DNA from 2 places in the Euzebya rosea genome. Region 2 is predicted to be linked to the other one. Evidence: riboswitches for the same ligand, from Rfam matches in the RefSeq annotation. Region 2 holds a riboswitch; the other holds the start of a gene.
What was found. Region 2 has a riboswitch for cobalamin ahead of CUC05_RS09250 ((2Fe-2S)-binding protein). Riboswitches for the same ligand answer to the same signal wherever they lie in the genome.

Region 1 (3,203 bases), on a different contig from region 2:
CCCTGACCGGGGCCGGTACCGCGTGCGGCGGCTGCGTCCCCACGCTGCGGAACATGGTGTGCGGCAGCTGCCCGTCGCTGGTGACCGAGCTGGCCTGCGACGACGCCCCCGCGGGCGAGCCGGTGCACGCCCAGCTGCTGTCCCGTGACACCGTCGGGGCGAGGGCTGTCGACGCCGTCCGCGTCTGACATACTCCGGCCGCCACCCGCCTCCAGAAGGACCTCACCAATGCAACCGGTCAGCCCTCGCATCGTCGAGCTCTTCAACGACGCGCTCACCTTCGAGCTCACCGTCACGAACACCTACTTCCTGCACGCCAAGATGCTGGAGAGCTGGGGCTTCCCGAAGCTCGGCAAGCGGTTCTACGACTACTCCATCGACGAGATGAAGGACGCCGACGAGCTGATCGAGCGGATCCTGATGTTCGACGGGCACCCCAACGTGCAGCGCCTCAACGCCATCACCGTCGGCGAGAACGCCCAGGAGATGCTGTCGCTGGCGCTGGAGAGCGAGAAGCTGGCCGTCGCGACGTTCAACGCCGCCGCCAAGGAGTGCCACGACCTCGGTGACCACGGCTCCGCCGCGGTGTTCGAGGAGATGGTCCGCGACGAGGAGACCCACGCCGACTGGTTCGAGTCGCAGCTCGACGCGATCGAGCGGATCGGCATCGAGAACTACCTGGCCGGACAGCTCCACGGCGAGTAGGTCACTCCTCGCTGCCGTCCCGGCGGGCGCGGGCGAGCATCACCGCGCCCACGCCGAGGACGGCGAAGAAAGCCGCCACGACGACGAGTGCACGGGTCGTCGTCGACGCGGCCTCGGGATCCCCTGGAACCGCTGACGGCGTCGCCGTGGGCTCGCTCGCCTCGGGTGCGGGCCCTGGGTCAGTGGCCTCGGCGGGCGAGGGGGTGGGGTCTGCCGGTCCCGTCGCGGAGTCCGCCGACTCGGTCGGGACTGCCTCGGTCGGGGCTGACTCGGTGGGGACCACCGCACCCGGCGGTGTGGCGACGTCGGCAGGTGGGGCGAAGACGAAGGTGAAGCTGCCCGTCTGATCGTCCCCGTCGGCGGCGGTGATCGCCCAGTCGACGCGATGCGGGCCCGGGGTCACCGCCAGGTTGAGGGGCACGGTGACGGTGGCGCCCTCGAGGGTGGGCGGTGCGGCGACGAGGTCGTCGCCGTTGGGATCGATCACCCGGACGGCCGGCTCGCTGTCGGGCAGCAGCGCTGCGGTGAAGTCCAGCACGACCTCCGACGGCGGGTCGAGGACCTCGCTGTCGGCGGCGGGCACGGTCGTGTCCAGCTCGGTGTGGGCGCTGGCGGGGAGCGCCTGGAGGACCACGAGCAGGGCGGCGAGGAGGAACGTCGAACGCATGGGACGCAGCGTAGGTCGGCGGGGGTGGTGGTCGCCGTTTGTCCCTCCGATGACCGACGGGTACGGTGACGCCGCTCACCTGCGGTGGTGCTCGGGAAGTCCGGTGTGATACCGGCGCGGTCCTCGCCACTGTGACCGGGGGAGCGAACGCCTCATTTGGCAGTCCCACTGGCCGCGTGCTGGGAAGGGCGAGGTGTTCGCGCACGGCCCATGCGGCCGACGACCCGGAAGCCAGGAGACCGGCCACCCGCACCGAGCACCCACGATTCCGCGAGGTACGGAAAGGAGGGGACGACGTTGGTCTCCCCGTTCACTGTCAGGCTGCGAGGCGCAGCCATGTTCGTTCTGCTCGTTGTTGTCCTGGCTGCGTGCGCCGCCGACCCGTCGGGTCGCGACACCAGCAACGAGCCGCCCTCCAGCGAGGGCGAGGACACCGAAGCCACCGACGGCGCAACCGACGGCGATGACGCCGAGGAGGCGGCCATGACCGATGGCGAGGCTGCCGACGACGGGGCCACCGACGACGGGGCCAGCGACGACGGCGCCACCGAGGACGGGGCCGACGGTGACATCACACCGCCGGAGGCCAACCTCACCGACGGCTGCGCCACCGAGGACCTGCAGGACCTCGACTGGTTCCCCGACAAGGTCGCCTTCGACGTCGCCAAGGGCATCCGCGCCACCTACGACGGCAACGTCAAGCTGGTCACGATCGACCGCCCCAACGACAGCGCCGACGCCGTGCCGCTGACCGTCGCGCTCGTGCAGTGCGGCACGACCCTCCCCGAGGACGTCCGGGCCGACATCGTCGTCGACGTCCCCGTGCAACGCGCCGTGACGTACTCCACCACCTTCCTCCAGGGCTTCGACCTCATCGGACGCACCGACGTCCTGGTCGGCCACGGCGGCCTGCAGTACGCCTCCACCCAGTCCGTCGTCGAGGCCGCCGAGGCCGGCGACATCGTCGAGGTCGGCAATCAGACCTCCCCTGACCTCGAGACCCTTGCCGCCGCCGAACCCGACGTGATCATGGTCAGCGCCGGCTTCTCCGGGGCCGACCCGACCGAGCCGTTCGCCGCGCTCGACGTGCCGGTCGTCCCCAACGCCTCCTACCTGGAGGTCGACCCCCTCGGTCGCGCCGAGTGGATGAAGCTCGAGGCGATGCTCCTCAACGAGGAGGCGGCCGTCGTGGACGTCTTCGACGGTGTCGCCGCTGACTGGGACGAGCTCGTCGCGCTTGCCGCCGACGTCGCCGAGGACGACCGTCCCACGGTGCTGACCAACGACCCGTTCGCGGGCACGTGGTTCGCCTCCGGCGGCGAGTCCTACACCGCGTCGCTGATCGCCGCCGCCGGTGGGGCCTACGTGTTCGCCGACGAGCCCGGCTCGACCCTCCCGCTGGACCTCGAGACCGTGCTCGAACGTGGCCAGGATGCCGACGTGTGGTTGTCCGCCGGCTCGGTCGCGGTCACCCCCGAGCAGTTCGTCGCCGACGACGAGCGGCTCGGCCTGTTCGCGGCGTTCCCCGACAACGTGTGGGCCAACGACGCCGACCTCGGTCCGACCGGCGGCAACCGGTTCTACGAGGAGGGTGCCGTCCGCCCCGACCTGGTCCTGGCCGACGTGGTCGCGATCCTGCACCCCGACCTGCTGCCCGACCACGAGCCCCGGTTCTACGGGCTGCTCGGGTCCCAGGCAGGTGACGGCGCCGAGGCCGGCGCAGCGGGATGACCCCCGACCCCGTCACCGATGCCATCTCGGCGACCGCCCCCGCGCTCGACCCGGCCACACGCCGGGTCGAGCCCGACGGGACCCTGGTGACGCGATCGGG
Region 2 (3,203 bases):
GTCGAAGGTGGCGAAACCATGCACGATCGCCGCGGCGGAGCGGGCCATGGCACCGGCGTCGACCACCAGCAGGACCGGCGCACCGAGGAGGCGTGCAACATGGGCGGTGGACGCCGTCAGCTCGGTCGGGGACTTGCCGTCGAACAGGCCCATGACCCCTTCGACGACGGTGATGTCGGCGCCGGTCGCGCCGTGTCGCGCGAGCGGGGCGATCAGGTCAGCCCCGCTGAGCCACACGTCGAGGTTGCGGGCCGGCCGGCCGGTGGCGATCGAGTGGTAGCTCGGGTCGATGTAGTCGGGACCGACCTTGCTGCCCTGCACGACGTGACCGGCGGCTCGGAGCGCCGCCATCAGGCCGGTGGCGACGGAGGTCTTGCCGACCCCGGAGGCGGTGCCGGCGACGACGACGGTCGGCACGGGGGCGTTCATGCGTGGGACCCGGCACGCTGCATGACCGAGGCGATGGACTTGGCGCGCCACTCCTCCGTCGGGGTCAGCGGGCAACCGGTGCACAGCTCGTAGCGTTCGCAGCGGTAGGCCAGGCAGCACGAGCTCCGGCGCCACGCCAGGCCAACCGCACCCCCGGCCTCGATGCGCTCGAAGGTCGGTGTGCCCCACAGCGGCGGGTCGGCTGCCTCGAGCAGGAGCGCGCTGCCGTGTGCGGCGGCCTCGGCGTCACCGGCGGCGTCGTGGGCGTGACCGGCGGTGGTGGCCAGGGCGTCGGCCAGCTGTCCCCACATCGCCCGCTTCCCGAGCTTGCCGACCCGGCGGAGGCGCTCGACGACGGGCCGGTAGTGCTCGACGGCGCGCGGGGCGGCCGTGTCCGGCGTGTCGAGGGTCGCGTCGGTGACGGCGATGCCGTTGAACCAGCCGCGGGCGCTTCGGCGCAGCCACAGGTCCTCGACGGCGTAGGCAACCGCGACGCCGTGCTGGTGCACGGGGGCGCCGGCCAGCAACGCCAGCGGCGAGGCGAAGCGGCTGGCGAGGAACGCCGTGGCGACGTCGGCCAGCCCCTCGTAGTCGGGGGCCATCTCGCGGACCCTCCGGGCCAGCCGGGTCTCCTCGACGAGGGTGGTGAAGGGGAACCAGGTGCCGTGGTGGTCGACCTCGGTCGGTGGACGGCCGAGCATGACGGGCATCCACGACGTGGCGCAGTCGGACAGCACGGTGGCCACGGCAGGGTGGTCGGTGGTGTGGGTCATCGGGCGGTCGAGCGGCGGCGCCGCACGGCCCTCCTCTCCGTCGGTCGCGGATGGTCGGGCTCTGCGCTGCAGCCGGTCTCCTGGCTGCCAGATCGACGCGTCGTCGCCGGCCTTCCCGGACACGAGGTCCAGTGGTCAGTTGGCGGGACGCTCCCTGGTCACAGTTGCGACGACAGCGCCGGATTCTCACCGGCTTCCCGTGCACTGCAGCATTCGAGCGACGCGCACCGTAGCACGGCCGTCGTCGACGCCACGACCGCGGCCCGGGCGCGCCGACGGGTCGAGGAGGCGTAGCGTCCGGCACAGCCGATCAACCGACGGAGGCCCCGATGACTGTTTCCCGCCACGCGACGAGGCTGCTGCTCGTCGTTGCCGTACCGCTGCTCCTGGCCGCCTCGTGCGAGGCCACCCGGGACCTCGAGGGGGTCCGCGCGGTCGATCCGGACAGCGCCGTGATCATCCGCAACGCCGACGCCTACCCCAACATCTCCATCCTGTGCGTGGAGGGCACCGGCATCTTCACCACGACCCGCGAGGCCGCCCCCGTCGTGATCCCCGATTCCGACGTGTGCGTCTCCGACCCCGAGTGAGGTGGCGGTGGACGGTCGACCGTTCGCTCACCGACCGGATCCGGGCAGCTGGGGAGATTCCGGCTGTGACCACCGCACTGCCGCCACGGTCAGCGCGATCATGACGGTGAACAACGCCCAGGACAGGGGCAGCCAGTAGTCAACGAAGTTGGGCCAGATGCCCCATCCGATCGTGGCGGCTGCGCCAGTTCCGCCGACCACGGCCAGACGCTGCCAGGCGGGGGTTCGGTCGCGGCTGCCGATGCCGAGTGCCCACAGTGCAGCGAAGGTCAGGACGAACTGCGGGGAGTAGATCCGGTTGCCGAGCATGAAGGCCAGCGGTGCCAGCAGCGCCCATCCGAGGACGCGGTCCGGGCGTCGCCACGCAGCCACCGCGGGGCCGATGACCACGACGAGCAGCACCGCTGTCGGGACCCAGGCGACGGACGGGTCGAGGCCGTCGACGCCGACCCACGGGCGGTCCGGCCGAGGCGCGAACCCCAGCAGGTGCAAGGGCAGGAACGGGAGGGACTCCGCGGTCAGCTCCCGTATCGCATGGAACCGGTAGGCGTCCACTACTGCACCGCGCTGTTCCGCGGTCAGCAGGAACGGGACGTGGGGCAGGAGGAATCCGGCAGCGGTCGCTGCCGCGAACCACGTGGCCAGCCGTCGTCGCCCCGCCCGCCACCACCCGATTGCCAGGACCACAGCCGCCAGCCCCGGCGTCCATTTGGCGGCCGCGCCGAGACCGAGCAGCAGTCCCGATGCACTCCCAGCCCGACGCGCGTCGGCCTCCTCCTCCCGTCGCTCGTCGAGGCCTGCGGCAACCGCGAGTCCGGCGACGAGGAACGCGGTGGGGAGGGCGTCGTAGCGGATCAGCACGAACAGGGTGATGGTCGGCCAGAGCGTCATCGTGGCGACCGCCCACGGCTGCACCCGTCGAGCCAGCACGACGACCGTGCCTGTCCACAGCGCCGCCAGCAGCACCCCGACCGCCACCCCGAACCCGATCGGCAGCGCCCGGTCGAGCAGCGTCGCCAAGCCGAAGACGATGACACCGAGCGGCGGGTACTCCGCGGGTTGGTCCACGGGTAGACCGCCCGTGTCGATCAGCGCCACACCCTGCCGTTGGTAGACCTGCAGGTCGGAGTCGTCGGGGCCACCGACAAGGACCTGCACGATGAGGAGGCCGAGCAGCAGCGCCGCGGACGCCATGACCACCGTGGCAGGGCGAAGGCCGACCCTGCCTGATCGGCGGACCCGGTGGTCGGCGACGACCACGGCCGCCAACGGGAGGGCGACGGCCAGACCGGCGGTGACCACCGACCAGTACGGTCCGGCGCTCTGCCCCTCCCGGAATGGTCCGTCCCACAGCACGGCATGACCCGCGACGGCGATCACGACCGTCGCCCACAGCAGGACCGCAGGACGA

Region 1: another riboswitch for cobalamin. It lies ahead of CUC05_RS06415 (ABC transporter substrate-binding protein); the one in region 2 lies ahead of CUC05_RS09250 ((2Fe-2S)-binding protein).

Annotation. Positions count from the first base shown of each region.
Region 1 covers NZ_PGDQ01000004.1:280,115-283,317, forward strand. The annotation lists gene CUC05_RS06400 ((2Fe-2S)-binding protein) at 1-188, shown strand, start outside; gene bfr (bacterioferritin) at 229-705, shown strand; gene CUC05_RS06410 (copper resistance CopC family protein) at 707-1,372, opposite strand; cobalamin riboswitch at 1,419-1,634, shown strand; gene CUC05_RS06415 (ABC transporter substrate-binding protein) at 1,709-3,103, shown strand; gene CUC05_RS06420 (iron ABC transporter permease) at 3,100-3,203, shown strand, end outside.
Region 2 covers NZ_PGDQ01000006.1:37,054-40,256, reverse strand. The annotation lists gene CUC05_RS09255 (cobyrinic acid a,c-diamide synthase CobB) at 1-429, opposite strand, end outside; gene CUC05_RS09250 ((2Fe-2S)-binding protein) at 426-1,202, opposite strand; cobalamin riboswitch at 1,256-1,449, opposite strand; gene CUC05_RS09245 (hypothetical protein) at 1,532-1,792, shown strand; gene CUC05_RS24630 (glycosyltransferase 87 family protein) at 1,820-3,203, opposite strand, start outside.